Regions from separate parts of the Streptomyces spororaveus genome, predicted to be linked through region 2. Evidence: riboswitches for the same ligand, from Rfam matches in the RefSeq annotation. Region 2 holds a riboswitch; the other holds the start of a gene.
The links. A riboswitch is a leader RNA that binds a small molecule or an ion and turns the genes downstream of it on or off. The one in region 2 is predicted to bind guanidine.
Positions count from the first base shown of each region.

Region 1 (14,337 bases), 4.7 Mb from region 2:
GCGGGCGATCCTGCGCGGCTACGACCTGGCGGAGCCGGACCAGACCCACGCGGTCCGCATGCTGGGCAGCGTCTTCCACGGTTACGTCAGTCTGGAGGCGGCCGGAGGCTTCAGCCACACGGCCGTCGACTCGGAGGAGTCCTGGGCCTGGACCCTGGAATCCCTCGACGCCATGCTGCGCCACCACAACCGCGACCGGGGCCGGACTCCGTCCGGGCCCCCCACCCCTGAACCGACGGGCTGAGACGATGAGCACCGAACACGACTGGATCACCACGCCCGTCACCGCGGACCTCCTGCGCGGCCACCTCGACCTGGAGCGGACCGCGCACGGTCTGCTGCCGCACCGGCTGCCGGCCTGGGCGCGGCGGCAGATACCCGACGACCGCCTGGCCGTGGCCGAGGCCCAGCCCTCCGGCGTGCGGCTCGCCTTCCGCACCCGGGCCACCGTCGTCGAACTCGACGCGCTGCCCACCAGGCGGGCATACCAGGGCTTCCCTCCCCCGGCGGACGGCGTGTACGACCTGCTGGTCGACGGCCGTCTCACCGCACAGGCCACGGTGCCCGGCGGGAACGTCCGTACGGTCACCGACATGGTCAGCCAGACCTCGGAGCTGAGCGAAGGTCCCGCGGGCACCGCCCGGTTCGCCGGTCTGCCGGCCGGTGACAAGCATGTCGAGATCTGGCTTCCGCACACGGAGATCACCGAGCTGATCGCCCTGCGCACCGATGCCCCGGTGGAACCGGCACGCGACAGCGGGCACAGGGTGTGGCTGCACCACGGCAGTTCCATCAGCCACGGGTCGAACGCCGTCCACCCGAGCGCCATCTGGCCCGCCCTGGCGGCCGCCCGGGGCGGAGTGGACCTGGTCAACCTGGGATTCGGCGGCAGCGCGCTGCTGGACCCGTTCACCGCGCGTGCGATGCGGGACACCCCCGCGGACCTGATCAGCCTCAAGATCGGCATCAATGTCGTGAACGGCGACACGATGCGCCTGCGCGCCTTCACCCCTGCCGTCCACGGCTTCCTCGACACCATCCGCGAGGGCCGTCCGACGACACCCCTGCTGGTGGTGTCCCCCCTTCTGTGTCCGGTCCAGGAGGACACCCCCGGTCCCCTCGCGCCGGACTTCGCCGATGGGACCCTCCGGTTCAAGGCCACGGGCGATCCCGCCGAACGCGCTGCCGGGCGACTCACGCTCACCATCATCCGCGACGCACTGGCCGCGATCGTGGAGCAGCGCGCGGCCGACGACCCGCACCTTCACCACCTCGACGGACGCGACCTGTACGGCGAGAGCGACCACGCCGAATTCCCGCTGCCGGACGCGATCCACCCCGGCCCCGAGGGGCACCGCCGCATCGCCGAGAACTTCGCGCGGCTGGCGTTCGCCGACAACGGCCCGTTCTCCACCGGGACCTGCTGACCGGGCAGGCGGGCGGGCCCGCCGGGGCGGGGCCCTTCCGGGGCGGGACTACCAGCGCATACGGACGTCCTCGGCCCATCCCAGCAGCCGGTCCACCGCGATCAGCTCGCCGTCGTCCGTGCGGATCGAGCCCGTGTAGTGGCCGAAGCACTGATCCGTGCGGTTGGCGAGGAGGCCGATGTCGGTGCGGGCGGAGCGGTTGTGGAACGGGGTGAACACCAGGTCCACCTGGGCCGTTCCAGGGCTGCGGATCGACCACGGCGCCAGGTGATCGGCTCGGGACCAGCGCCACTCCAGCTCTTGGCCGATCTTGCTGATCCGGCCGTCCACGCACACCGCGTTCTCCGTCGTGCCGGTACCGCGGGTCCAGCGGCCGCCGAACTGCAGCCCGACGGTGCGGCTGTCCGTACGCCCGGAGGCCGCGCCCCAGTTCCAGGCCACCGAGCGGGGCCAGCGGCCGCGCCCGTGGTCGAGGGTGCCCCAGGCGCCGTCGCCGAACTCCAGCACCTCACGGCCGATGCGCACCGTGCCGGACGCGGGCCGGGCCGTGTGCTTGGAGGTGTACTGGAAGCGGCGTTCGTCCCAGGGCACCACCACGGAGAGGGTCTCGTGCCCGGCGGGCATCGCGACGAGGAGGTCCACCTCCACCGGGAGGCCCCGCGGACCACGACACCGGGCCCGCAGGCGGGTGCCGGATCCCTCGGGGCGGATCTCGATCCGCACCCGGCCCCCGGCCGGCCGCGGCGGCCCGACCACGAGCGGAGGAGACCCCGGATCCGGAGCTCCGGCGATGGTGTCGGGGAGGCGGACGCCGAACCCGCCCGGCACGATCGCGGTGCGCTCGAACTCCCGCACAGCGGAACCGAATTCCAGGACGTAGATCGAGTTCAGGGCCAGGTAGTCGAGATCGCTCACGGTCAGGGCCACCACGTGGGTCGGCGTGGTCACGCACCAGTACTCCCACCGCTTCGTCCGCCCCCAGCCGGGAATCCGGCAGCGGTGCAGCGGCCGGCGTGACCAGCCGACGGCGGCCGGGGCGAGCGTTCCGTCGGGACGGCACAGGTCGACGGGAACGGTGATCTCACGTTCGTGCGTGGACATGGCCGGACCCTATCGCCGGAGGCCCTCGCCCACAGGTGCAGTCACCCTCTGTGTTTAACAGCCCGGAATTCGGTAACAAGATGTAGTGACAGGCAGTCAATACCCGACGAAAGGCAGGACCATGAACCTCGTTACCGTGCTCATCCTCGTCGCGGTCCTCGCGCTTGTCGGCCTTCTGATCGCGGCCCCCAGCGCCACCGTACGGCGCAACCCCTTCCCGGGCCGCCGCCGACAGCGAGCCGACCACCGCCGCTCGGGCGCTCCCCGGTCGGCCCGGGTCCCCGGTCAGCGGGGTATACAGCACCAGGCGCGCTGACCCCGGACCGTTTCCACCGTCCCGTCACCCGGGGTCAACTGCGGCCGCACGCCCCGCCGTCAGGTCGGCGGCGGGGGCGGGCGGGCCCTGCGTGAGGATCCGGGCCGCCGCGAACTCGTCGCGTGAGGCCTGCTCGGCCAGTTCCAGGTAGCCGTACGCGTCGTCGCCGACCGGAATCCGCAGCGGCGTGGGGTCCTTGGCCCCGACGATGTCGAGCACCCGAGCGGCGAAGTCCTCGGGGCGCCCGGTCTCGGGATGCTCGGCGAGACCGCGGGCGCCTTCGAGCATCTCGCGGTTGGTGGCGTCGTAGGCCGGGATCCGGCGGTGCGCCTGCGCCATGGACGTGCCGTAGCGCGTGGCGAACATGCCCGGCTCCACCACCGTGACGCGGATGTTGTGCGGGGCGGCCTCGACGGCCAGTGCCTGGCTCATGCCCTCCAGGGCGTGCTTGCCCGCGACGTACGCGGCCAGGCCCGGGAAGGCGATCCGGCCGACCACGGAGGAGACGTTGACGATGTGGCCGTGGCCCTGGGCCCGCATCAGCGGCAGGACGAGCCGGGTGAGCCGCCACGGGCCCACGGCCAGGGTCTCCAGCTGGTCGCGCAGTTCGGCGTCCGAGACCTCCTCGACCGCGCCGAACAGTCCGATGCCCGCGTTGTTGACGAGGATGTCGATGCCGCCGAGACGGTCGGCGGCGGTGCGGACGGCCTCCTCGCAGGAGGCGGCGTCCCGCAGTTCGAGCGGGATCGGGACGATGCGGCCGGGCCAGGCCGCGGCGAGGTCCTCCAGATCGGCGGTCTTGCGGGCGGTGACCGCCAGTGCGTCCCCGGCCCGGGCGGCGGCCGTGGCCAGCGCGTGCCCGAGGCCGGAGGAGCATCCCGTGACCAGCCAGCGTCGTCCCATCGTTCCCCCGTGACCAGTGAGCCGTTCCGGATGTGATGTGGTGGTGACGGCCATGGTCACGGCCCGGCGGTCGACGGTCATCCCCTTGCGCGGGGGCGTGCGGAGGCGTGCGGGCGCGCGTACGGGCGCGTACGGCACGGCCGGCCGGGCCGCGGCCGGACCGCCACGGCCCGGCGATCCGGCGTGCGGGCACCGCGGGAGGCGGGTGAGCTACTTCACCGCGGGGGATGCTCCGCGGCCGCGGTCCGGGTTGCTAGATTGTCCGGCGGCCGGTCCAAGGCCCCGGACGAGATGCGCCGTACCCGGTTACGCACGACGACGCGCGAGATGCTGCACGAGCAGCGTCATCCGCTGTCCGCACCCGGGCAGCGTCCTCGTCGAGCAAGATGGGCCGAACACCGTGACCGTTCCAGTGCCACTCACCCGCAGCCTGTACCGGACGACCGCGCACGCCGAGGGGGGACGTACGGGATCCGTCCGCACGGACGACGGACGCCTGGACGTCCGCCTCGCCCCGCCGCGCAAGAAGGTACCCGGCACCACCAATCCCGAGCAGCTGTTCGCGGCCGGTTTCGCCGCCTGCTTCACCTCCGCGCTCGCGGAGGTCGCCGCCGAGTTCGGGGCGGACGCCTCCGCCGCACGCGTGGCCTGCGAGGTCCAGCTCGGCACCACGGACACTCCGGCGGGCTACGGCCTCGCGGTGACGCTCACCGTCGGCCTGCCCGGGTGGCAGGCCGCGGACCTGCTGTCCCTGCTGCACCGGGCGGACGCGGTGTGCCCGTACTCGCAGGCCGTGCGCGGCAACGTACCGCTGACGCTCCTGGCCGTGGACGAGCCCGCCGCCGATGACCGCGCCTGAGCCCGGACCGGCCGCGCACGCCCAGGACGGTCCCGGAGTCCCGGTGCCCGAGCACGGCGCCTGGCTGCGGCGCGGCATCAGCCGCGACGGCGGACCCCTCGTCGAGGACCGGGAAGTGGTGTGGCTGCAGGCCGGGCCGTACTACGCCGACAGCCGGGGCTTCGCCGGTACGACGTCCTTCGACGGCTCCCAGGTCCGCTTCCACCACCTCACGGGCGAGCCCGGCGAAGACGCCGGAACCTTCCGGTGGGACGGTGCGAACCTCGTCGAGCGGGGCACCAACCCGGACGGCAGCACCTTCCTGGAAATCTGGACCCCCCTGTCCGCGGCCGACGGCACGTGCGGCTCCTGGTCCGGCCCGGACCACCACGTGGTGCGTGTCGGCCACCACGTGGTGCACGTCGATGCCCGCGCCGGTACGTACTGGCGGTTGTGACTCCCCCGCGAGGGCACCGCGGGCCCGTTGGGCGACAACTCACCTGCCCGGGGAACGAGTTGGCCCGCTGACCCGTCACGTCATCAGGTCATCACGTCACGGCAGGAGTCCCGCCGGGAGGTATTCCGCGTAGGGCGAGGCCGGCCGGCCGGTGGCCTCGCGGACCAGGTCCCCGATGGGATCGGAGCCCTCCGCCGGCTCCGGCGCGGGCATGCCGAGGCGGGCCGCCACGTCCTTGCGGAGGGTGGGGAGCATGGCGTAGAGGTGGTCACCGGGGCAGGAGGTGGCGTTGAAGTCGCGGTGGCCGTAGATCTCCGACGCGGGCAGTCCGTACTGGTCGCAGATGTGGGCGCACAGGTCGGCCAGCGCCGCGTACTGCGCCGCCGGCGGGGCCTGCGAGGTGTACGTCCCCTCGTTCTCGATGCCGATCGACACCGTGTTCTGGCCGACGCAGTGCGCCGCCCGAACCTGGCGGGTGCCGGTGCGCAGCTCCGCCAGGCTGTTGTGGCGTCCCTCCAGCACGAAGGCCCCCCGGCTGACGGTGAAGTGCTGTCCCGTGTCGATCCAGCCCTGCGCGTCCATGTGGTACGTCTGGATCGCGCGCGCGAGGGCGACGGCACGCTGCATCGAGTAGTCGGTCACGTTCGCCGTGGCCGTGTGGTGGACGATGATCCGCTCCGGACGGTTGGCGAGGACGACGACCGGCTCGGACGCCGCCCGCGCGCCCCAGGCGGCGCAGCCGATGATGTCGGGGACCGCGGCGGAGTACGCCCGGCCCGCCGCGGCGAGCGGCAGTGCCGTGGCGGCCGCCAGGGCGAAGGCTCCTGCGAGGACCGACCGACGGGTGTACGGAGCCGCGGCGCGCGCCGGCGGCTGGTGCAGTGCGGAGAAGGTCATGCGGCGCCATTGAAGGGACTGCGGCTCCACCGGCCGCGCAGACACACCGCGAAGCCCCCCGGACTGATCATGCGTTCGCATCGGATGTCACCCGAAGGGCTGACCAGGTCCCTTCTCACGCATGGTGCGCCGGGGCGGTTCTAACCTGAGCACGCGGCACGTTCGCGCGCTGCGGCCCCTCCCGGCCTGCCCCGAATGCAGGATTCGGGAGAGGGCCCGGCCGCCCGGCCCGCCGCCCGGCCCGCCGCCCGGCGGCCGCACGCGACCGGATTCCGGCCCGAGATGCCGAACACCGGATTCAGGACTAGCGTCTCTAAATGAGAACCGCAACTGCGGGGAACACACTCAGCCCGCAGTAGTGCTCCCGAGCACCATGCTTGAGGGATCGCGCGTCGGCCCGGAGGTCCGCTGCCCCAACCAGGTGGCGTTGACAGGGGATACGCGCGCACGCACCCATGCGGTCATGCACGCAACCGCGCTTCACCCCTTGCGCGGGAGGGCATTGCGCATCACGCCCCCATTGCGTGACACGACAACGACATGAAGGGTTCGAAATCATGCAAGCACTGAGAGTGAAGCGGCTCTTCGCGGTGTCCGCCATCGGTGTTCTGATGGCAGGTGGCGCCGCCCTCGGAGCCGCGGGTACGGCCTCGGCCGCAGCCCCCACGCACTCGGTCACCTACGTCGCAGGCGGCGGTGGCTGGGACGACGATGACGGCGACGGGTACGGCGGGTACGGCGGCCACAGGTACGGCGGCCACGGCCACGGCCATGGGCACGGCAACTACAACCACGGTCACGGCTGGGGCGGAGGCTGGGACGACGACTGCTGATCGCACCGCTTTCGGCGAGGACGGGCCGGCGCACGGACTGCACGCGCCGGCCCGTTCACGCACCCGCCCGGCTCCTGCTCGTGGCTGCCGCGGCCAGGGGGAACTCCGTCCAGACGGTCTTGCCGTCCCGGGTGTAGCGGGTGCCCCAGCGGTCGGTGAGCTGGGCCACCAGGAAGAGACCGCGTCCGCCCTCGTCCGTGGTGCGCGCACGCCGTAGGTGCGGAGCGGTGCTGCTGCTGTCGGAGACCTCGCAGATCAGGCTGCGGTCGCGGATGAGTCGCAGGGTCACCGGCTTGCCGCCGCCGTACCGGTAGGCGTTGGTGACCAGTTCGCTGACGACCAGTTCGGCGGTGAAGGCCAGCTCCTCCAGGCCCCAGCCCGTCAGCGTGGCCTCCGTGAGGTCGCGTGCCCGGGAGGCGGCGCTCGGCTCCGCGGGCAGTTCCCAGGAGGCGACCTGCTCCGGCGCCAGCACGCGGGTGCGGGCGAGGAGCAGCGCGACGTCGTCCGGTGGGTGATCCGGCAGCAGGGCCTCCTGCACCGCCGCGCAGGTCTCCTGCAGCGAGCCGCCGGGCCCGGACAGGGCTTCCCGCAGCCGTGCGAGTCCCAGGTCCAGGTCGAGGCCGCGGGCCTCGACCAGACCGTCCGTGTACAGCGCCAGCAGACTCCCCTCGGCGAGTTCGAGTTCGGCGGACTCGAAGGGCAGTCCGCCCAGGCCCAGCGGCGGCCCCTCGGGCAGGTCGGGCAGGCTCACCGTGCCGTCGGAGGCGACCACGGCGGGGGGCAGGTGGCCCGCCCGCGCCAGGGTGCAGCGGCGCGAGGTGGGATCGTAGACCGCGTACAGGCACGTCGCGCCGACGATCTGCCGGCCTCCCGGGCGTCCGTCGGCCGGCTCCTGCTCCTCTGCCAGGCGGTTGACCAGGTCGTCGAGGTGGGAGAGGACCTCGTCCGGCGCGTAGTCGAGGCCGGCCAGGGTGTGGACGGCCGTGCGCAGGCGGCCCATGGTGGCCGCGGCGTGCAGACCGTGGCCGACGACATCGCCGACGACGAGGGCGACGCGCGCTCCGGACAGGGGGATGACATCGAACCAGTCGCCGCCGACGCCGGTGGCGGGATCGGCCGGCAGGTAGAGGTGTGCGACCTCGACCGCGCTGTGTTCGGGCAACTCCTGCGGCAGCAGGCTGCGCTGCAAGGTGAGCGCGGCCCGGTGCTGCTGGGTGTAGCGGCGGGCGTTGTCGATGCACAGGGCGGCCCGGGCGGCGAATTCCTCCGCGAGCGTGAGGTCGTCCTCCTCGAACGGTTCGGGCCGCTTGGCCCGCCACAGGCTGAGCAGGCCGAGGAGCAGTCCGCGGGCCGTCAGCGGTACGACGATCAGCGAGTGCGCGTCGAGGCTGAGGGCGCGCTGCGTGCGCTCCGGGTCCTGGAAGTACCAGCCGGGGCTGCTCCGGAGGACCGGTTCGAGGATGGGCTGCTGTTCGGCGAGGCACCTGGCCTGCGGGGTACGGGGGTCGAAGCGGAAGACCTCTCCGGCGGAGTACATCACCTGGAGCGCCTCCGGCACGACCGAGTGGACGGCCATTCTGCGGACCTGTCCGCTCGCCTCCTCGGCGGTCTCGTCGCCACGGGCCACCGACTCCAGCAGATCCACCGAGACGGCGTCCGCGAGGTCGGGGACGGCTGCCTCGGCCAGCTCCGAAGTGGTCCGGCCGAGATCCAGCGTGGTCCCGATGCGGGCGCTCGCCCGGTTGAGCAGGGCGAGCCGCCGCCGGGCCCGGTAGCGGTCGGTGACGTCCTCCACCAGTTGGGTGACCCCGAGGATCTCGCCGGAGGGGTCCTCCATCCGGAACGCCGACACCGACACCACGCGCTCGTGGTCGGGGTCGCTCCTCAGACGGCAGGGCTGCTCGGTGAAGATGAGCGGGGCGCCCGTCTCCAGCACCCTGCGCAGCCTGGTCTCGATGGTCTCCACGTCCGGGCCGATGAGGAAGTCGCCGATGCGCCGTCCCCGGATCTCCGCCGTGGAAAGCTGCGTGAAACGGGCCAGCGCCCGGTTGATCCGCAGGATGCCCAGGTCGGGGGCGTGGACGGAGAGACCGATCGGGGAGCGCCGGAACAGGCCGTCCAGGACCGACCGGTCCGTCTCCCACCGCAGCACCTCCTCGGCCGGGGCCACGACGAGGAACCACTCCCGGGCCGGGCCGGCACGGACGACGGCACGGGCGCGGAAGCCCAGTTCCACCCGCCGCCCGCTGCGGTGCAGGACGGGCAGGACACCGGACCAGCCCCCCTCGTGCTCGTACGCGGCCACCGCGTCCAGGACCGCCTCACGGGCACGTTCATCGAACAGGAATTCTATGGCGGGCCGTCCCAGCACCTCCTCGGGCAGGTAGCCGAGGTGCTCCTGTGCGCGCTCGCTCCAGCCGACGACGATGCCGTGGTCGTCCAGTACCGCCGAGGCCGAGTTGTTCAGCGCGTACGGGTCCTCGGGCCCCTCGCCCGATCCCGGCGCCGGTGCGTCCATCGCTGCCACCCTTCGGCCTGCCGAACCCTCCGCTCGGCGGGCAATCCCCCGGCGGCCACCCGGTGTGGTCGGAATCCAGAGGTCGAGCGTCCGCCTCTCTCAGTATCGCCCGGCCGCCCCGGACGGCCCGCCGCTCGCTGTCAACTGGGCCTGCTCAACGGCATCGGGGTCGTACCGGCACCTCACGAACGCTCGATCCGGCGTCCGGGGGCAGCCGCGGGCCGCCCCCGGACGCCGGGAGCCATCCGAGGGCCGGCCGTCAGCCCTGGGGGGCGGCCGGTTGGGCGTCCTTGGACAGCGGCACCTCTCCGGTGTTGTCGACGTGGCGGGCGGCGACCCACACGGCCTGGTCGCGCAGCAGGTACCAGATGCTGTTGCCGTCGATGGTCTGGGCGTGCACCTTGCTGTGCAGACCGATCTCGGCGCCGTGGTTCAGGTTGCCGACGAGGGAGGAGTCGGTACTCGGATATTTCCGCAGGTTGACGCCGGACGTGCTGACGACCGTGCCGAACGGCTGAGCGGGACTGGGCATCACGACCTCCAAGGGAAACGACTGAGTGGCGGGACGTGGTCCGGGATACGGACGGGTCGCTTGCACGGTAGGGCCAACAGCCGTCGGGGCACCGGAGGCGTGCGGGGCACCACCACGACCGGCGACCGGGCGTCATTCCGATGGTTCCCGATTTCGTCATGCGGGTATGCCGGGACGGACGGACCATGAAGAGGGGCCCTCGGACCGGCGTGCGGTGCGGGGTTCAGGTGCTGGTTTCAACTGTGCGCCGTTCAACCATCGGAGGCGCCGAGATGACCACGCTCTTCTTCGACATCGGGGCGACCCTGGCGGACGGCGTTCGTGAGCCGGACGGATCCTGGCTGTTGACGCCCCTCCCGCGTGTCTCGCAGGTTCTCGACGCTCTCGCAGTGGAACCGAAGGGCATCATCTCCAACCCGGGCACGGAACAGGATGCCGCCGAGCGGCTCACGGTCGCTCTCCATGCGGCGTTTCCCGGCCGGTTCACGGACGACCGCCTCCTCCACTTCGGCCCCAAGGACAGCCGCGCGATCTTCGACGACGCCGTCGCGAGCACCGGCGGCCCGGCCGACGACTGCGTCTTCGTGGGTGAGGCCCCCGCCGAGCGCGCGTTCGCCCGCACGGCGGGCATGCGTCTCGCACCCCACCCCGTGTTCGCCCGGGCCGCCATCGAGGACCGCCCGGTCTTCTGGACGAGCATCGACGTGCCGGAGGTCGGCGGCCTGGGCGTGCTGAAGTCCGTGGCGAACGGCACGGAGGCCGTTCCCTCGCGTACCTCCTCCCCTCATCTCGTCCTCGCGATGGCGACCGGGCTCGGGGTCGAGGCGCTCCGGCAGGCGGGGTTCACGACCGAAGTGCGCGAACGGGTGGAGAACACGGCCGCGTTGTCACCGTGACGGCCCCCGGGCCGTGTCCGCGAAGCAGCGCCGGCCGCCCGCCGCCGATCTGTCACGGCAGCTCGGGCGCGGGGGACGCCGGGGCCTCCCAGACGAACCCGTCCGGGTCCGTGAAGGAGTCGGCGGTGCTGCCGAGGACGATGCGGTGCGAGCCGGTGCCGTCGACCGGGACGCCGAGGTCCTTGGCCAGGCCCCGGCGCTTGTACAGCGCCAGCTTGACGGGGCTGGACTGGCCGGGGGCGAACTCGGCGTACTTGCCGCCGAAGCTCTTGGCCACGGTCAGGCCCCGGCCGACGTAGAACTGCCTGGTGGCCTTGACGTCCTCGACGCCGATGAGCAGGACGACCTCGTCGATCTCACGGGTGGCCGGGCCGGTGTCCTTCTTCGCCGAGGTCGCGATCTTCCAGATCGTCCCGTCCGGGGCCTGGACGACACCGCCGTACCCCCACATCGACTTCACGGCGGGCTTCAGCACCGTGGCACCGGCGTCCACCGCGGCGGCGACGAAGCCGTCGACGGTGGCCGGCCCCGACACCGTGAGCCCCAGGGTGAAGCCGCGGAATCCGGTGGAGTGCGCCTCGGACGCCCGAAGACGTACGTACGAGTCCACGCCGAAGGCGCGGTAGAAGCGGCGGGCGGCCTCGGGATCGGCCACCTCAAGGGTGACGGACGCGAGGGACGTGTGGGCTGCGGTGAAAGCGGTGGTTGCCATGACCATCACGCTAGGGGCTGCGCCGCGGTCGTGGCTTCTCCATTCCTGACCGGTCCGGGGACGCACCGGTACGGGGCCCGCGCCCCCGTACGCGGACCCCGCGCACGGGGGACGTCAGGCCGCGGGCCGGCTCGGCAGCGCCGTCCCGCAGCCGCTGCAGAAGCGGGCGTCCGCCTCGATCGCGTGCCGGTGACACCGCCCGCACACCAGGTGCAGCGCGCACGACCCGGGCATGGCAGCGGGCTCGGCCGCGGTGGTGGCGGCGGGTTCCGCCCGCCCGATGCGCATGCCGCGGCGCCTGCGGTGCGCGGTGAGCACGATCAGCCCCTCGGGACCGGCCAGCAGCGCCCGGGAGGTGCCGCGCGGCAGCAGGCCGAGGAAGCCGGGAGCCAGCTGGGACACGGTGCCGTCGAGGGTGAGGGTGCCACCGCCCGCGACGACGACCAGCATCACGTCGACCTCGTCCTCGGTGTACGCCGCCCCGCCGGTGCCGGGCAGGTGGCGCACCAGGTTGACGTCCAGCTGCCGCTCGGCGCCCTCCAGCCGCCACAACGCGCCGCTCTGCCCCTGCGCCGCACCTTCGAGCAGCCCCGCCACCGCTGCGAACTCCGCGCCCCGCGCAGCCTCCACCGTCGAACCCTCCGTGCCTGTGCCGTACCCACTACACCTGCATGATCGCCCACCCGGGCCCGTGGCGGGGACCAGCGGGGCCCGGGGCCGAAGGCGCCGCTGCCCAGGGCGCGAGACGTTTCGCCGTACGGGAAGTAGATTGCAAGGGGTGGGGGAAAGCCGGGGACGCGGCAGGTTCCGACCGGACCTGACATCGGGAGCGGACATGGGAGCGACCCTCTTGGCCGTGGCGGTCGTCGTCGCTGCCCTGGTCATCAGAACCGCGGTCGCCGAGCTCAGGGAGCCCGGCAGCGGCCGGCGCCAGTGGACGTTCCTCGCCGACCCCCGCGCCGTCTCCGCGGGAGCGCTCACCGTCGTGGCCCTGGGAGCCCTCGGCTGGCTGCACGCCGGTTCCGAAGGCGCCGTCTGGGCCGGGCTGGCCGGATTCCTCGTCGCCTTCACCGTGTCCCAGGGCCGCCGGTCCCGCTGAGCCGTCCGCGCGCGGTCGGGACCGGTCCCCGTGCCGGGGTCGTCCCGGTGTCCTCCCGGCGTTGTCCCGCGGCCCACCCGGGGCCTCGTCCCGGTTCGGGCCGAGATCCCCTCATCCGTTCCCCGCCCGGTCCTCCGGCCGTTCCGCGCGCTCGTCCTTCGGCTCCTCCGCCGTCCACAACGGGTGCTCCCGCTCCGCCCAGGGCCGCTCGACCGACCCGGTACGCATTCCCCTGCGCGCCTCCGGGTCGGCGAGGGCCATCCGGATGTGCCCTGCCACCACCACTCCGACGGCCAGGGCCAGCCAGTCGTGCACGAAGGTGGCGCTCGTACGCCACACCAGCGGTGTCAGGTGGGTGAACCACATCAGCAGACCGGTCGCCAGCATGACCAGGACCGCGCCCGCGATCCACGACGCGTAGATCTTCTGCCCCGCGTTGAACTTGCCCGCGGGCCTGGACCCGGGCCGGTGGTCTCGCCGCCGCACCGCGCGCAGCCACTTCCCGTCGTGCGGCCCGAAGCGGTTCAGCCTGCGCAGATCGGTCCGGAAGGCGGGCGAGGCCAGACCCAGCAGGAAGGGGGCGGGCAGCAGGATCCCGGCCCACTCGTGAACGGTCACCACGAGGTACCTGCGGCCGACGAGTTCGGCGAGCTGGGGTACGTAGAGGGCGGCCGCGGTCGCCACGCACAGCAGCGTCAGTGCGGCGGTCGTACGGTGGACCCAGCGCTCGGCGCGGGTGAACCTGGCGATCCGCCGGTGCGGCTCAGACGGTGGGGGTGTCACTGCGCCCGTTGGACCCGCCGACCCAGGCGTCGACGTCATAGCCCCGCTCCTCCCAGTAGCCCGGTCGCACCTCGGAGGTGACGGTGATGCCGGAGAGCCATTTCGCCGACTTGTAGAAGTACATCGGCGCGACATAGAGCCGGACGGGGCCGCCGTGCGCGTGGCTGACCGGCTCGTCCTGCATCCGCAGGCAGACCAGCACGTCGTCGCGCCGGGCCTGCTGCAGGGTGAGGCTCTCGCTGTACGTACCGTCGAAGCAGGTGAAGCGGACCGCCTTCGCCCCGGGACCGACACCGGCCGCGTCCAGCAGGAGGGAGAGCCTGACTCCCGAGAACGGGGTCTCGGGTACCCGCCAGCCGGTGACGCACTGCACGTCCCGTACGACCCGGGTCTGCGGCAGCGCGCTCAGGGTGTCGAGGGTGTACGTGGTGGGGCGGTCGACCAGGCCGTTCACGGTGAGCCGGTAGTCCTGCTCGTTCTTCCGCGGTACGGAGGTGGCGACGGAGTAGTAGCGGAAGCCGCCCCCGTTGGGCAGCAGCCCGGTGAGGCCGGTCGGGTCCTTGTCCGAGGCGGCCCCGAGGAACGCCTCGATCCCGCGCTGCACGTACGGTGCGGCGACGAGGCCTCCTGCGCCGAGCCCGAGCATGCCGAGCACCAGACGGCGGCCGACGGGGGCGCCCTCGGTGTCGGGGTGGTCTGTGGTCACCCTTCGATTGCAGCATCCGCGGGTCCGGGAAGCCAGGGAGACCGGTGCGACGTCAGAATTCCGTCATGGTTCGCCCCGGGGCACCGGCGACCCGGGTTCTGGATCCCACCGCGCAGCCGAGGGCGGCAGGCCGGGCGCGTCAGTTGAGATGACCTCTCAAACCTCAGGAACCCCACCCGCCACTGTGGCATTCGGGTGATTTTCGCCGATCCAATGAATTTTCACTGTTTATGATCCATCTTCATGACAGAAAGTCAGAAGGCCCGAACGGTCCGGGACTCGGCCGACGTGGTCATCCTCGGAGCCGGGCCCGCGGGGC
Region 1 is NZ_BNED01000005.1:662,290-676,626, forward strand. It holds gene Sspor_RS05665 (TetR/AcrR family transcriptional regulator) at 1-244, shown strand, start outside; gene Sspor_RS05670 (GDSL-type esterase/lipase family protein) at 249-1,427, shown strand; gene Sspor_RS05675 (DUF2804 domain-containing protein) at 1,476-2,528, opposite strand; gene Sspor_RS05680 (SDR family oxidoreductase) at 2,869-3,828, opposite strand; guanidine-III (ykkC-III) riboswitch at 4,010-4,072, shown strand; gene Sspor_RS40265 (Ohr family peroxiredoxin) at 4,148-4,606, shown strand; gene Sspor_RS05690 (hypothetical protein) at 4,593-5,042, shown strand; gene Sspor_RS05695 (peptidoglycan recognition protein family protein) at 5,139-5,939, opposite strand; gene Sspor_RS05700 (hypothetical protein) at 6,497-6,772, shown strand; gene Sspor_RS05705 (SpoIIE family protein phosphatase) at 6,828-9,290, opposite strand; gene Sspor_RS05710 (SH3 domain-containing protein) at 9,550-9,822, opposite strand; gene Sspor_RS05715 (HAD family hydrolase) at 10,095-10,718, shown strand; gene Sspor_RS05720 (VOC family protein) at 10,771-11,436, opposite strand; gene Sspor_RS05725 (zinc ribbon domain-containing protein) at 11,545-12,060, opposite strand; gene Sspor_RS05730 (hypothetical protein) at 12,266-12,529, shown strand; gene Sspor_RS05735 (cytochrome b/b6 domain-containing protein) at 12,641-13,351, opposite strand; gene Sspor_RS05740 (molybdopterin-dependent oxidoreductase) at 13,293-13,958, opposite strand; gene Sspor_RS05745 (4-hydroxybenzoate 3-monooxygenase) at 14,262-14,337, shown strand, end outside.
Region 1: another riboswitch for guanidine. It lies ahead of Sspor_RS40265 (Ohr family peroxiredoxin); the one in region 2 lies ahead of Sspor_RS26805 (DMT family transporter).

Region 2 (14,337 bases):
CGGCGTCCGACGCCCTCAGCTCCGGCAACGGCTTCTCCGGCCGCTCGTCACTCATGCGGACCAGACTATGCACGGTTGTCGGGGAGTTGTATGGCTCGGCCCCTGAGATCGCCTCCGGATCGCCCCCGGCTTTTCCCTGATCCGGGCGCACCCGCGAAGCGTCAGCCCCGCCCCGCGTACATCCGCGCGATCACGTCCTCGATGTCCGGCTCCCGCACCGACAGGTCCACCAGCGGATAGTCCGCCGCCACCGCCGCCACCAGCGGTGCCGCCGACGCCCCCGCCGGGAACGCCAGCCACTGCCGCGGTCCCTCCACCTTCACCACCCGCGCCCCCGCCACACTGATCGGCCCGAGCTCCCGCTCCAGGTCCACCACCAGCGTCCGCTCGCTCTCGCCGGCCGCTCCCGCCGTGTGCAGCCCGCCCAGCGGCCCGTCGTACATCAGCCGCCCGTGGTCGATCACCATCACCCTCTCGCACAGCTGCTCGATGTCCTGGAGGTCGTGCGTCGTGAGGAGCACGGTCGTACCGAGTTCCGCGTTCAGCTGCCGCAGGAAGCCCCGTACCTTCGCCTTGCTCACCACGTCCAGCCCGATCGTCGGCTCGTCGAGGTACAACACCTCCGGATCGTGCAGCAGCGCCGCCGCGATGTCCCCGCGCATCCGCTGCCCGAGCGACAACTGGCGTACCGGTACGTCCAGCAGCTCGGCCAGGTCGAGACGGTCCACGCAGCGCTCCAGGTTCTCCTCGAACCGCGCCCGCGGCACCCGGTACAGCCGCCGCATCAGCCCGTACGAGTCCTTCAGCGGCAGGTCCCACCACAGCGTGGTGCGCTGCCCGAACACCACCCCGATCCGGTGCGCGAGCCGCATCCGCTCCCGCGCCGGGTCGATCCCCGCGACCCGCAGCCGGCCGCCGGTCGGCGTCAGGATGCCGGTCAGCATCTTGATCGTGGTGGACTTCCCGGCACCGTTGGGCCCGATGTAGCCGACCATCTCGCCGCGGGCGACCTCGAAGCTGATCCCGTCCACCGCCCTGACCTGGTGTTTCTCCCGGCGTATCAGGCTCACGCGGCGCCGTACGTCAAAGACCTTCTCGACCCCGTCCAACGAGATCAGCGCATCCGCCACAGCTCTAGCTCCCCGTGCTTCGGTACGAACGGACTCCCGCGCGCCACGCCAGCGACGCGGGCAGGAACACCACGAAGGCCACCAGCGGGCTCAGGTACGCGACCCACCCGGGCAGCCCCAGCGGATCGGGCCGCCCCAGCACGTGCAGGGCGGGCAGCCAGTTGACGAAGGCCAGCGGGACGATGAAGGTCACCCCGCGCAGCAGGTCCTTCGCGAAGACCGTCGGCGGGTACTGGAGCATCGTGCAGCCGCCGTAGGTGAAGGAGTTCTGCACCTCCGCCGCGTCCCCGGTCACGAACTGGAAGGCCGCGCCGGTGACCATCACCGCCCCGAAGATCGCCGCCCCGGCGATCACCATCACGGGGACCAGCAGCACCTTCCCGGCCGTCCAGTCCACGTCCAGGGTCCAGAGCGCCCAGCCCATCACCCCGAGCCCCTGCCCGATCCGGCCCAGCCGGCGCAGCGCGAACCGGTCCGCCGCGACCTGCGCGAGCACCGGGACGGGCCGTACCAGCATCGTGTCGAGCGAGCCGTCGCGGATCCGGGCGCCGACCCGGTCGGTGTTCCCCAGCAGCAGGTCCGCCAGGCCCAGGGAGGCCGAGCAGGATCCGTACAGCAGGGCGATCTCGGGCAGCGTGAAGCCGCCGAGCACGTCGACGTGCGAGAACATGATGAAGATCGCGACGAAGTCCAGCAGGGTGATCGCCGCCTGCCCGACGGTCGTCAGGGCGAAGGACGTCCGGTAGGTCATCGTGGACCGGATCCACATCGCCACGATCAGCCGGTAGCCGCGCAGCCCCTCCCGGACCGGACCGCCGCGCCGCGGCCGGCCCCGCTCCGGCGCGGGCCCGGCGTCCACCGCGAACCCGCCGGCCCGCGCACCCGGCGACAGGGCCGCCGCTTCCGCCTCAGCCACCCTGGACCACCACCTTCCGCGTCGCGGCCGACTGCAACAGCCGCCCCGTGCCCAGCAGTACGAGCGCCCACCCGGCCTGGAAGCCCAGCGCCTCGGCCGCGCCTCCGGCCCCCGCGTGCTTGCCCAGCAGGACGTCCATCGGAACCTGCAGCATCGCCGCCCACGGCAGGACGCGGACGAACTCGCCGAAGCCGCCCGGGAAGACGGTCAGCGGCAGCAGCATCCCGGAGAAGAAGACCGAGGCGAGGGTGGCCATGATGTTGACCCCCGCCCCGTCCATCAGCCAGAAGGCCACCAGCCCCACCATGTAGCGCAGCGCGAAGCTGACCACCAGCGCGAGCAGGACGGACACCAGGAACAGCAGCCAGCGCAGCGGATCCGAGGGCAGCGCCAGCGGGAACGCCAGCGCGCCCGCCACCAGCGGCACCACGCCGCGGCCCAGCAACTGGAAGGCCGCCCGGCCCAGATCGGCTGCGAGCCACCACAGCTGGAGGTCCGCGGGCCGGTAGAGGTCGACGGCGATGTCGCCCGTCCGGATCCGCTCCTGGAGCTCCTCCTGGAAGCCGCCGCCGATCAGCGCGGCGGCGGCCAGCAGCGATTGGCTCACCCAGACGAAGGTCAGCGCCTGCGCCTGGTCGTAGCCGCCGAGTCCGGGGCGCTCGTCCCACAGCGCGATGTACGTGTACGCGACGATGAACCCGAACACGGTGTTGGTGAACACCCCGGCCGCCGTCGCCGTCCCGTAGGTGGCGTAGCGCCTGAATCCGCCGGCCGCGACGGCCAGGTGGAGACGCACTGTCCGAAGCACCGTATCCCTCCGTTTCCCACGTCGTTCCTACGTCGGCCAAAGCGCGCGAGCTTAGTGCGGAGGGGCGAGCCACGCGACCGATTTATGCCCGTCCGGAGCGGAATCAGCGGCCATCGGGTAGACACCATGAGGTACAGAAGTGGATATTTTGAACGGCGTCGAGGAGTCCTGGAGATGAGCGACCAGTCACCACCCCCGGGCTGGACCCCTCGCGACCCCGACACCCCGCCCGACGTACCGCAGCCGCGGGCGGCGACACCCGACGAGGCATCGCACCAGGGCCGGCCGGGGAAGGGGGCCGGGAAGAAGGCCCGGCGCAGGAGGACCGGCTGGCGCCGCGCCGTCCCCACCTGGCGCATGGTCCTGGGCACCGTCCTGCTCCTCGCCCTGCTGATCGGCGGGGCCCTCGTGGCCGGCTACCTGCTGGTCGACATCCCGCCGGCCAACTCCGCCGCCACCGCGCAGTCCAACGTCTACCTCTACTCCGACGGCTCCCAGATCGCCCGCGACGGCGAGGTCAACCGCGTCAACGTGCCGCTGTCGCAGATCCCGCGGACCGTGCAGGAGGCCGTACTGGCCGCCGAGGACCGGGACTTCTACTCCGAACGGGCGGTGGACCCCAAGGCGATGCTCCGGGCCGCCTGGAACACCGCGACCGGCAAGGGCACCCAGTCCGGTTCGACCATCACCCAGCAGTACGTCAAGAACTACTACTTGGGCCAGGAACAAACGATCAAACGGAAGATCAAAGAGTTCTTCATCGCGATCAAACTCGGTCGCGAGAAGTCGAAGAACTACATCCTTGAGGGTTACCTGAACACCAGCTACTTCGGCCGCAACGCCTACGGCATCCAGGCCGCCGCCCAGGCCTACTACGGCAAAGACGTCAACAAACTCACCACCGCCGAGGGCGCCTACCTCGCCACCCTCCTCAACTCCCCCAGCGCCTTCGACGTCGTCTCCCACCCCCAGAGCCGCCCCCGCGCCCTCGCCCGCTGGAACTACGTGCTCGACGGCATGGTCAAGAAGCAATGGCTTCCCGCAGCCGAACGCGCCACCACCCAGTTCCCCGAACCGGGCAAGGTCCGCGCGGCCGCCGGCCTGTCCGGCCAGCGCGGCTACCTCGTCGAAGCGATCAAGGACTACATCGTCGACAACAAGATCCTCGACGACAAGACCCTCGCCGAAGGCGGCTACCGCATCACCACCACCATCGACAGACGCCGCCAGGGCGCCCTCGTCGAAGCGGTCGACGACCAGATGGTCAGCAAGCTCGAACCCGAGACGCGCAAGGCGGACCGGCTGGTCCGGGCCGGCGGGGTCTCCATCGACCCGGCCACCGGCAAGGTCCTCGCCATGTACGGCGGCATCGACTACACCAAGCAGTACGTCAACAACGCGACCCGCCACGACTACCAGGTCGCCTCCACCTTCAAGCCCTTCGTCTTCGCCGCCGCCGTCGAGAACGACTCCCGCACCCAGGACGGCCGCCGGATCACCCCGAACACGATCTACAACGGCGACAACCGGCGCCCGGTCGTCGGCGGCCGCATCCGCTTCGCCCCCGAGAACGAGGGACAGGTCTCCTACGGCAACATCACCGTCAACACCGCCACCGACCTCTCCGTCAATGCCGTGTACGCGCAGATGGCGGTCGACGTCGGCACCGGCAAGGTCAAGAAGACCGCCATCGACCTCGGCATCCCCGAGAACACCCCCAACTTCGTCCCCGGCCCGGCCATGGCCCTCGGCACCCTGCAGGCCAGCGTCCTGGACATGACCCAGGCCTACGCCACCCTCGCCGACCACGGCCGCCGCACCCCCTACACCTTCCTGGAGAAGATCACCAAGGGCGGCGACACCATCGGCCTCCCCCAGCGCACCCCCACCCAGGCCATCAGCCGCGAAGCCGCCGACACCACCACGTCCATGCTCGTCAGCGTCGTGGACAACGGCACCGGTACGGCCGCCCTCGCCGCCGGCCACCCGGCCGCGGGCAAGACCGGCACCGGCGAACTGGACCGCTCGGCCTGGTTCGCGGCCTACACCCCGGACCTCGTCACCGTGATCTCGATGATGGGCCAGGACCCCGACACCGGAACCCTGCAATCCCTCTACGGCGCCCTCGGCGAGGCCCGCATCGGCGGCGGCGGCTACCCCGCCCGGATCTGGGCCGCGTACACGAAGACCGCCCTGGAGGGCACCGACCCCGTCGACTTCGACCTGGAACTCCAGCCCGGCGCCGCACAGCCCCCACCACCGACCGGCCAGGAATCGAACCCGCCGCAGGAAACCACCGGCGAACCCTCGCCCAGCACCTCCGAGCGCCCGACCCGGCCCTCGCCGTCGAACCCGACGGGCGGCCGCAACCAGGGCGGACAGAACAACGGCGGCCAGAACCAAGGCGGCCAGGACAACGGGGGCCAGAACAACGGCGGCCAGGACAACGGCGGTCAAGGCAACGGCGGCCAGGACAACGGCGGCACCACCCAGGGCGGCGACCAGGGCGGCACCACCCAGGGCACCCAGGGCGCCACCCAGGGCAGCGCGCAAGGCACCGCCCAGGGCAGCGCACAGGGCAGCGACGGCGGCCCGGCCGAAGGCCTGCGACCGCCGTCGGCGTTCCTCGAATAGCGCGGATCAGTGACCGGAGGTCGCCTTCAGCCCCACCACGGCGACCAGCAGCAGACAGATGAAGAAGATCCGGGCGGCGGTGACGGGCTCACCCAGCACCGCCATACCGAGCACCGCCGCGCCGGCCGCGCCGATGCCCACCCACACCCCGTACGCCGTACCGATGGGCAGGGTCTTCGCGGCGTACGACAGCAGCACCATGCTCGCGACGATCCCGGCACCCGTGAACACACTGGGCCACAGCCGGGTGAAACCGTCCGTGAACTTCATGCCGATCGACCAGCCGACTTCGAGCAGACCGGCCACGAGAAGAAGAACCCATGCCATGACGGCACCTCCGAGACAACGAGCGATACGGGGTGCGTCGTCTTGTCGTACCCGGTACGGCGCGTCTCGTCGGGGTTCTCCCCCACCGTAGCAAAAGACGGCAAAAAGGGCCGGTGACCTGCGCCACCAGCCCTTTCCTCTCCCGCGGCCCCCTACAGGTACAGCCCGGTGGAGTCCTCCGACCCCTCCAGCCGCTCCGCGGCCACCGCGTGCAGGTCCCGCTCGCGCATCAGCACGTACGTCGCCCCCCGCACCTCGACCTCGGCACGGTCCTCGGGGTCGTACAGCACCCGGTCACCGGGCTCGACCGTCCGGACGTTCTGCCCGACCGCGACCACCTCCGCCCAGGCCAGCCGCTTGCCCACCGCGGCCGTCGCGGGAATCAGGATGCCGCCGCCCGAGCGCCGCTCGCCCTCCGGCAGATCGGACTTCACGAGCACGCGGTCGTGCAGCATGCGAATGGGCAGCTTGTCGTGGGTGGTGTTCTCGCTCACGCCCCGAACCTACCTGCCCGCTGCCGCCCCGTGCCGCTCAGGGTCATCCGCGCTTGCGGCGCGCCGACACCACGAGCAGCCCGACCAGACTCACCGCGACCAGCGCGACGGGCACGATCCGGTCGATGCGCGGAGCCCCGTCGTCGTGACGCAGCCCGTCCTTCAGGTCCGTCACGATCCGGTTCACCGTGGCGAAGGCCCGCCCGGCGGTCTGGTCGACGGTCGAGGCGACCCGTGCCTTCGCGTCCCCGATGATCGTCTTCGGGTGCATGCGCACGCCGATCTCGTCGAGCGTCTCGGCGAGCTGCTCACGGCGGCGGACGATGTCCGCCTCGATCTGTGCGGGGGTCCTGGCTTCCGGCACCGCGCTGCCTCCGTCGTCGTGGTCCTGTGGGGCGTAGTCCGCCATGAACAGTCTGTCAGCTTAGTCTCATGGCATACCGATCCCCTCCCGAGGAGAGTGTCACGATGAGCGAGCGACTCCAGCCGGGCGACACCGCCCCCGCCTTCACCCTGCCCGATGCGGACGGCAACGAGGTCTCGCTCGCCGACCACAAGGGCCGCAAGGTGATCGTCTACTTCTACCCGTCCGCGCTGACCCCGGGCTGCACGAAGCAGGCCTGCGACTTCACGGACAACCTGTCCTTCCTGACGGGACACGGCTACGACGTCATCGGCGTGTCCCCGGACAAGCCGGAGAAGCTGGCGAAGTTCCGCGAGCAGGAGGACCTGAAGGTCACCCTGGTCAGCGACCCGGAGAAGGAGACGCTGACGGCGTACGGCGCGTACGGCGAGAAGAAGCTGTACGGCAAGACGGTCACCGGGGTCATCCGCTCCACGGTGGTCGTCGACGAGGAGGGCAAGGTCGAGCACGCCTTCTACAACGTCAAGGCGACGGGCCACGTAGCGAAGATCATCAAGGACCTGGGCCTCTGACCCCCCGCCCCACGGAACGGCCCGCACCCCCGGTGCGGGCCGTTCCGTTCACCGGACGTAACCCCCCGTAACCGTCCGCGTCCCGGACCCGTTGTTCCGTACGAGTGCCGCACATGCGGCCGAACACACGGGGGCGAAAATGAACGACGCGTACGAGCGGGAGGCACTGGCCGCGGCCGTTGCAGAATCGAAGAACTGGGCCGATCTGATGAGGCGGCTCGGGCTGAGGGCCAGTGGCGGACAGCACCGGGCGCTCCAGGCGAAGGTGAAGCTCCACGGGATCGACACCGACCACTTCTCACGCCGGGGCTTCCGGCACACCTACACGGACGAGGCCCTCGCCTCGGCCGCAGCCTCCTCCTCGACCGTCCACGAGGTAGCACTGAAACTCGGCGCCCGACCGGCGACCGGCACCCTCTCGCACATCGTTCGCCGCATGAGCGCGGCAGGCATCGACACCAGCCACTTCAAGGGCGCGAAGCGTGATCGCGTCGAGTTGCCCTTCACAGGGGAGGAGCTCAGGGACGCCGCCGCCTCCTCCGACAGCATCAGGGGTACGGCGCGCACGCTGGGCATGATCGACGACGGCCGGTCGCGTGCCGCACTCGCGAGAGCGCTGAAAAAGCAGGGCATCAGCACCGCTCACTTCCGGAACTCGCGCCTGCTCATCCCCGAGGCCGCATTGCGTGCGGCCGTTCCGGGCGCTACGAGTTATGCGGACCTCATGCGTGCACTCGGCATCGAGGTCAACGACGTGAACCACCGCCGACTGCGACGCAAGGTGGCACAACTCGGACTGGACGTCCGTCATTTCACGCGCCGCCCGTGGAGCCGGCGTCCGGCGGCGACGGTCGAGCCCATCGCACCTTCCGTACTCACCCTGCGTCCGGAAGGGTCCCCGCGACCCAAACGCTCCCGACTGCATCAGGCCCTGCAGGAAGTCGGGGTCCCCTACGCCTGCGCCGACTGCGGGAACCCCGGCGAATGGCGGGGGCGGCCGATCACCCTTCAGATCGATCACGTCAACGGCGACTGGCTCGACAGCCGACGCGAGAACCTCAGGTACCTCTGCCCCAACTGCCACACCCTGACGGACACGTGGTGCCGGAAGCGCCCTCCCCGGGCTGACTCCAGCCCCGGTCGCCCGTAGACTGAGAGCGACCCAGTAGGGCGCAATGTCTGAATTGGGTCATATTTCGCGGTTGTGGTGGAATTGGCAGTCACGCTTGGTTTAGGTCCAAGTGGGGTAAAACCCGTGGGGGTTCGAGTCCCCCCAACCGCACACTCACGTCGAAGGCCCCGTACGCAGTTGTCGCGTACGGGGCCTTCGACGTTGCCGCGTCCCGGCGACGGCCCGCCGGATCGAGCGGCGTCAGCCCAGGAGGGCTCGGACGAAGGGGACCAGGGCGCGGAAGGCCTGGCCTCGGTGGGAGATGGCGTTCTTCTCCGCCGCCGTCAGCTCCGCGCACGTGCGGGTGTCGCCCTGCGGCTGGAGGATCGGGTCGTAGCCGAAGCCGCCCGTGCCGGACGGGGTGTGGCGCAGGGTGCCCAGGAGGCGGCCCTCGACGACGCGTTCGGTGCCGTCCGGCAGGGCCAGGGCCGCCGCGCACGCGAAGTGGGCCCCGCGGTTCTCGTCGGCGATGTCGCCGAGCTGGGCCAGCAGCAGGTCCAGGTTGGCCTTGTCGTCGCCGTGCGTCCCGGCCCAGCGGGCCGAGAAGATGCCGGGGGCGCCGTGCAGGACGTCCACGCAGAGGCCGGAGTCGTCGGCGACCGCCGGCAGGCCGGTGGCGCGGGCCAGGGCGTGGGCCTTGAGGAGGGCGTTCTCGGCGAAGGTGACGCCGGTCTCCTTGACGTCCGGGATCTCCGGGTACGCGTCCGCGCCGACCAGCTCGTGCGGCAGGCCGGCGTCGGACAGGATCGCGCGGAGTTCGGAGACTTTGCCCGCGTTGCGGGTGGCCAGGATGAGGCGGCTGGGCGTCGAGGTCATGCCCTCATTATCCCGGGGTGCAGACCTTGGAGAGCTCGCTTGCCGCGTCCGCGACCGGCTGGATGTCCGGGGCGGTGTTGCCGCTCTCGATCGAGGTGCGGACGTTCTTGACGGCGGTGTTCATCGAGTCGATGGCCTTGCCGAGGTCGGCGTTGTCCGTCTGGTCGCCGATCTTCTTGAGGTTCGACTCGATCTGGTTGAGCGCGTTCTGGGCGTCCTGGGGGCTGTTGCCCGCCTGGGAGACGGCCTGCTGGAGGTCGTTGGCGCCGTCCGTGATGGCCACGGCCGTGTTGGCGCAGTCCATCGCGGTGGAGATCGCGTCGCAGGACGTGAGGGCCGGGACGGTCAGTACGGCTGCCACGGCCACGGCCGCTATGCGGAGCTTCATGCGCTTCTCCCCCAGTGGGACTTCGGTTCGTCGACGGGTGCTGGACTGTACTGGACGGGCGCACGGCTGTGACCCCGTGCGCCCGTACCGGAACAGACGCGAAAGCGCGCGCCGCGGTTGCCGTCTAGAGTTCGAGCGCGTTGCGCTGGATGGCTTCCAGGTCGGCGCAGCCGCCGGCGGCGAGGTCGAGGAGGGCGTTCAGTTCCTTGCGGTCGAAGGGCTCGCCCTCGGCGGTGCCCTGGACCTCGACGAAGCGGCCGTCGCCGGTGCAGACCACGTTCATGTCGGTCTCGGCGCGTACGTCTTCCTCGTAGCAGAGGTCGAGGAGCGGGACGCCGTCGACGATGCCGACGCTGACGGCGGCGACGGTGCCGGTGAGGGGCTTGCGGCCGGCCTTGACGAACTTCTTCTTCTGGCCCCAGGCGACGGCGTCGGCGAGGGCGACGTAGGCGCCGGTGATGGCGGCGGTGCGGGTGCCGCCGTCGGCCTGGAGGACGTCGCAGTCCAGGACGATGGTGTTCTCGCCGAGGGCCTTGTAGTCGATGACGGCGCGCAGGGAGCGGCCGATCAGGCGGGAGATCTCGTGGGTGCGGCCGCCGATCTTGCCGCGGACGGATTCGCGGTCGCCGCGGGTGTTGGTGGAGCGGGGCAGCATCGAGTACTCGGAGGTGACCCAGCCTTCGCCGCTGCCCTTGCGCCAGCGCGGGACGCCTTCGGTGAAGGAGGCGGTGCAGAAGACTTTGGTGTCTCCGAAGGAGACGAGGACGGAGCCCTCGGCGTGCTTGCTCCATCCGCGTTCGATGGTGACCGGGCGGAGCTGTTCGGGCGTACGGCCGTCGATGCGAGACATGGCTCCGAGCCTAGTCGCTGCCCGCGCGGGCCCGTGCCGCTGCGCCCTGTGCCCGTGCGCCCGTGTGCCGTGTGCCGTGTGCCCGTATGCGAAGACCCCGTCCGGGGCTTCCGGGACGGGGTCCGCTGGGACCTGTTCAGTGGGTCCGGGTCACATCATGTCTTCGATGTCGGCGGCGATCGGGTCGGCGTCGGTGCCGATGACGACCTGGATCGCGGTGCCCATCTTGACGACGCCGTGGGCGCCGGCGGCCTTGAGTGCGGCTTCGTCGACCTTGCTGGGGTCGATGACCTCGGTGCGCAGGCGGGTGATGCAGCCCTCGACCTCTTCGATGTTCTCGATGCCGCCGAGCCCGGCGACGATCTTCTCAGCCTTGGTGGCCATGTGTGTCTCCCTGAGTGTTTCGAAGAACGAGTCTCGGCGGCCGGTACACGGCTACCACCTGCACGGTCCGCTTTGTCACGGTAACGCACGGTTGGCCCATCTACGCGAGCGCGTGACCGACCCCTGCCGAATGATGACGATCAGCAGCAACCTACCCACAACTGGTCTACACCAGTGTGCCGTACGTGTTGCCGCAGCCAAAAACGGGCCGGTCAGGGAGGACGTCGATGAGCGCGAGCAGCGCCACCGCAGTGCCGCAACCGAATTGGCGGCACAGCGCGTTCCAGGGATTGCAGAAGATGGGCCGGAGTCTGCAGCTCCCGATCGCCGTACTGCCCGCGGCAGGCATCCTGTTGCGGCTGGGTCAGCCGGACGTCTTCGGCGCGGACGGCCTGCAGTGGACGGACGTCGCCAAGGTGATGGCGGGCGCGGGCGGGGCGCTGCTCGACCCCGATCTCGGCCTCCCCCTCCTCTTCTGCATCGGTGTCGCCATCGGCATGGCGAAGAAGGCCGACGGTTCGACCGCTCTCGCGGCCACGGCGGGCTTCCTCGTGTACCGGGGGGTGCTGCACTCGTTCCAGAAGGCCTGCCCGGTGGGGACCAAGGACATCGGGGGCGGCTGCCTGGGGCCGAACGACACCTTCGTGGCCTACACGTACCAGAATCCGGGGGTCTTCGGCGGCATCGTCATGGGCCTGCTGGCGGCCTGGTTCTGGCAGCGGTACCACCGGGTGAAGCTGGTGGACTGGCTCGGCTTCTTCAACGGCCGGCGGCTGGTCCCGATCATCATGTCGTTCGTCGCGATCGCCTTCGCCGCGCTCTGCCTGTGGGTCTGGCCGCCGGTCGGGGACGCGCTGGAGAGTTTCTCGGACTGGCTGCGCGGGCTGGGCGCCTGGGGTGCGGGCATCTTCGGTGTCGCGAACCGCGCGCTGCTGGTGATCGGACTGCACCAGTTCCTGAACGTGCCGATGTGGTTCCAGTTCGGGTCGTACACGGCGGCGGACGGGAAGACGTACCACGGCGACATCAACATGTTCCTGCACGGCGATCCGAACGCGGGCCTGTTCCTGTCCGGCTTCTTCCCGATCATGATGTTCGCGCTGCCGGCGGCGGCGCTGGCGATCACGCACTGCGCGAAGCCGCGGCGGCGCAAGGAGGTCGGCGGCCTGATGCTGTCGGTGGCTCTGACCTCGTTCGTCACGGGGATCACCGAGCCGCTGGAGTACTCGTTCCTCTTCGTCGCCCCCGTGCTGTACGTGGTGCACGCGGTGCTGACGGGCGTGTCGATGGCGGTGACGTGGGGCCTGGGCGTCCACGACGGCTTCAGTTTCTCGGCGGGCCTGATCGACTACCTCATCAACTGGAACCTGGCGACGAAACCCTGGCTGATCATTCCGATCGGGCTGTGCTTCGCGCTCGTCTACTACGTGGTGTTCCGTTTCGCGATCACGAAGTTCGACCTCGCGACTCCGGGGCGGGAGTCGGACGAGGAGATCGCGGCGATGGAGTCGGAGACCACCAAGGCCTGAGCCCGGCCAGCCAGCCAGCCAGCCAGGCCAGGCCCGCCCGGTCCCCGCAGGGTTACCGTACGGTCCGTCAAGGGCCTCCGGATCACGATCCGGAGGCCCTTCGGCATCCCTCCGGGAGTGTGATCCAGGCCACAGGAAATCGAAGGTTCCTTATCTAACCCTCACCGTGTTACAACTGGTCTACACCACGATTGGTGTAGACCACGCGGGCCTGTCTGAGCCCGCGTACCCCCAAATCCGAGACGTCGCCGTCCCCCGTTTCCCCCTGGCGTCGCCTTGCCCACTGGAGGAAGTTGTGACCACGGCTACCGCCCCCTCGGCGGAAAAGAAGAAGGGCGCCGGCGTGATGGCCGTCATGCAGCGCATCGGCCGGAGCCTCATGCTCCCCGTTGCCGTGCTGCCTGCCGCCGCGCTCCTGGTGCGTCTGGGCGACAAGGACATGCTGGGCTCGGCTTCGATGCCGGAGTTCATCAACAAGATCGCCGGCTACATGTCCGCCGGCGGTGGCGCGATCCTCGACAACATGGCGCTGCTGTTCGCCGTCGGCATCGCGATCGGCTTCGCCAAGAAGTCGGACGGCTCCACCGCCCTCGCCGCCGTCACCGGTTACCTGGTCTTCAAGAGCGTTCTGGCCACGTTCACCGACTCCAACCTTCCCAAGGTGGCCAAGGCCGTCGACGGCAAGGTCGTCATGATCGACGCGCCCGTGGACGCCAAGGTGCTCGGCGGTGTCGTCATGGGCATCGTGGTCGCCCTCCTGTACCAGAAGTTCTACCGGACCAAGCTGCCCGAGTGGGCGGGCTTCTTCGGCGGCCGCCGCCTCGTCCCGATCCTCTCGGCCTTCGCCGGCCTGGTCATCGGTATCGCCTTCGGTCTGGTCTGGCCGGTGCTCGGCACCGGTCTGCACAACCTGGGTGAGTGGCTGGTCGGCTCCGGTGCGGTCGGCGCGGGCATCTTCGGTGTCGCCAACCGTGCTCTGATCCCGGTCGGCATGCACCACCTGCTCAACTCCTTCCCGTGGTTCCAGGCCGGCGAGTACCAGGGCAAGAGCGGCGACATCTCCCGCTTCCTCGAAGGCGACCCGACCGCCGGCCAGTTCATGACCGGCTTCTTCCCGATCATGATGTTCGCCCTCCCGGCGGCCTGCCTCGCGATCGTCCACTGCGCCCGCCCCGAGCGCCGCAAGGTCGTCGGCGGCATGATGTTCTCCCTCGCGCTCACCTCGTTCGTCACCGGTGTGACCGAGCCGATCGAGTTCACCTTCATGTTCATCGCTCCGGTCCTGTACGCGGTCCACGCGGTCCTGACCGGTGTGTCCATGGCGCTGACCTGGGCCCTCGGCATGAAGGACGGATTCGGCTTCTCCGCCGGCGCGATCGACTACCTGCTGAACCTCGGCAAGGCGACGAACCCGTTCGGCCTGGCCCTGGTCGGCCTCTGCTTCGCCGCGGTCTACTACGTCGTCTTCCGCTTCGCGATCACCAAGTTCAACCTGCCCACGCCGGGCCGCGAGTCCGACGAGGAGCTCGCCGAGCTGCTGAAGGCGGAGGCCAAGTAGGCCCGCTCGCCCCTGTGTCGAAGCCCCCGCTCTCCCGGAAGGGAGGGCGGGGGCTTCGGCGTGTCGCGGTACGTCGGACGCGGTAGGTCGGACGCGGTGCGCGGTGCGTCAGATCTCGTAGACCGCGCCCGCGTACGCCAGGTCCACCGGGCCGCCGTAGACCGCGCGGGCATCGGCCAGGTTCTGCTCGGGGTCGGTCCACGGCGGGATGTGGGTGAGGACGAGCCGGCCCACGCCGCCGCCGTGCGCGTACTCGCCGGCCTCGTGGCCGTTCAGGTGCAGGCCCGGGATGTCCTCCTTGCCGTGCGTGAAGGAGGACTCGCACAGGAAGAGGTCGCTGCCGTCGGCGAGCAGGCCCAGCTCGGGGCAGGTGCCGGTGTCGCCGGAGTAGGTGAG
Region 2 is NZ_BNED01000005.1:5,396,698-5,411,034, reverse strand. It holds gene Sspor_RS26830 (DUF1707 SHOCT-like domain-containing protein) at 1-55, opposite strand, end outside; gene Sspor_RS26825 (ABC transporter ATP-binding protein) at 162-1,130, opposite strand; gene Sspor_RS26820 (ABC transporter permease) at 1,135-2,046, opposite strand; gene Sspor_RS26815 (ABC transporter permease) at 2,039-2,842, opposite strand; gene Sspor_RS26810 (transglycosylase domain-containing protein) at 3,029-5,488, shown strand; gene Sspor_RS26805 (DMT family transporter) at 5,495-5,815, opposite strand; guanidine-III (ykkC-III) riboswitch at 5,847-5,917, opposite strand; gene Sspor_RS26800 (GroES family chaperonin) at 5,968-6,309, opposite strand; gene Sspor_RS26795 (DUF3618 domain-containing protein) at 6,353-6,673, opposite strand; gene bcp (thioredoxin-dependent thiol peroxidase) at 6,778-7,245, shown strand; gene Sspor_RS26785 (HNH endonuclease signature motif containing protein) at 7,385-8,395, shown strand; tRNA gene Sspor_RS26780 (tRNA-Leu) at 8,444-8,527, shown strand; gene rdgB (RdgB/HAM1 family non-canonical purine NTP pyrophosphatase) at 8,618-9,232, opposite strand; gene Sspor_RS26770 (hypothetical protein) at 9,240-9,620, opposite strand; gene rph (ribonuclease PH) at 9,745-10,470, opposite strand; partial or broken gene Sspor_RS26760 (PTS sugar transporter subunit IIB) at 10,621-10,863, opposite strand; gene Sspor_RS26755 (PTS transporter subunit EIIC) at 11,082-12,383, shown strand; gene Sspor_RS26750 (PTS transporter subunit EIIC) at 12,730-13,941, shown strand; gene Sspor_RS26745 (MBL fold metallo-hydrolase) at 14,050-14,337, opposite strand, start outside.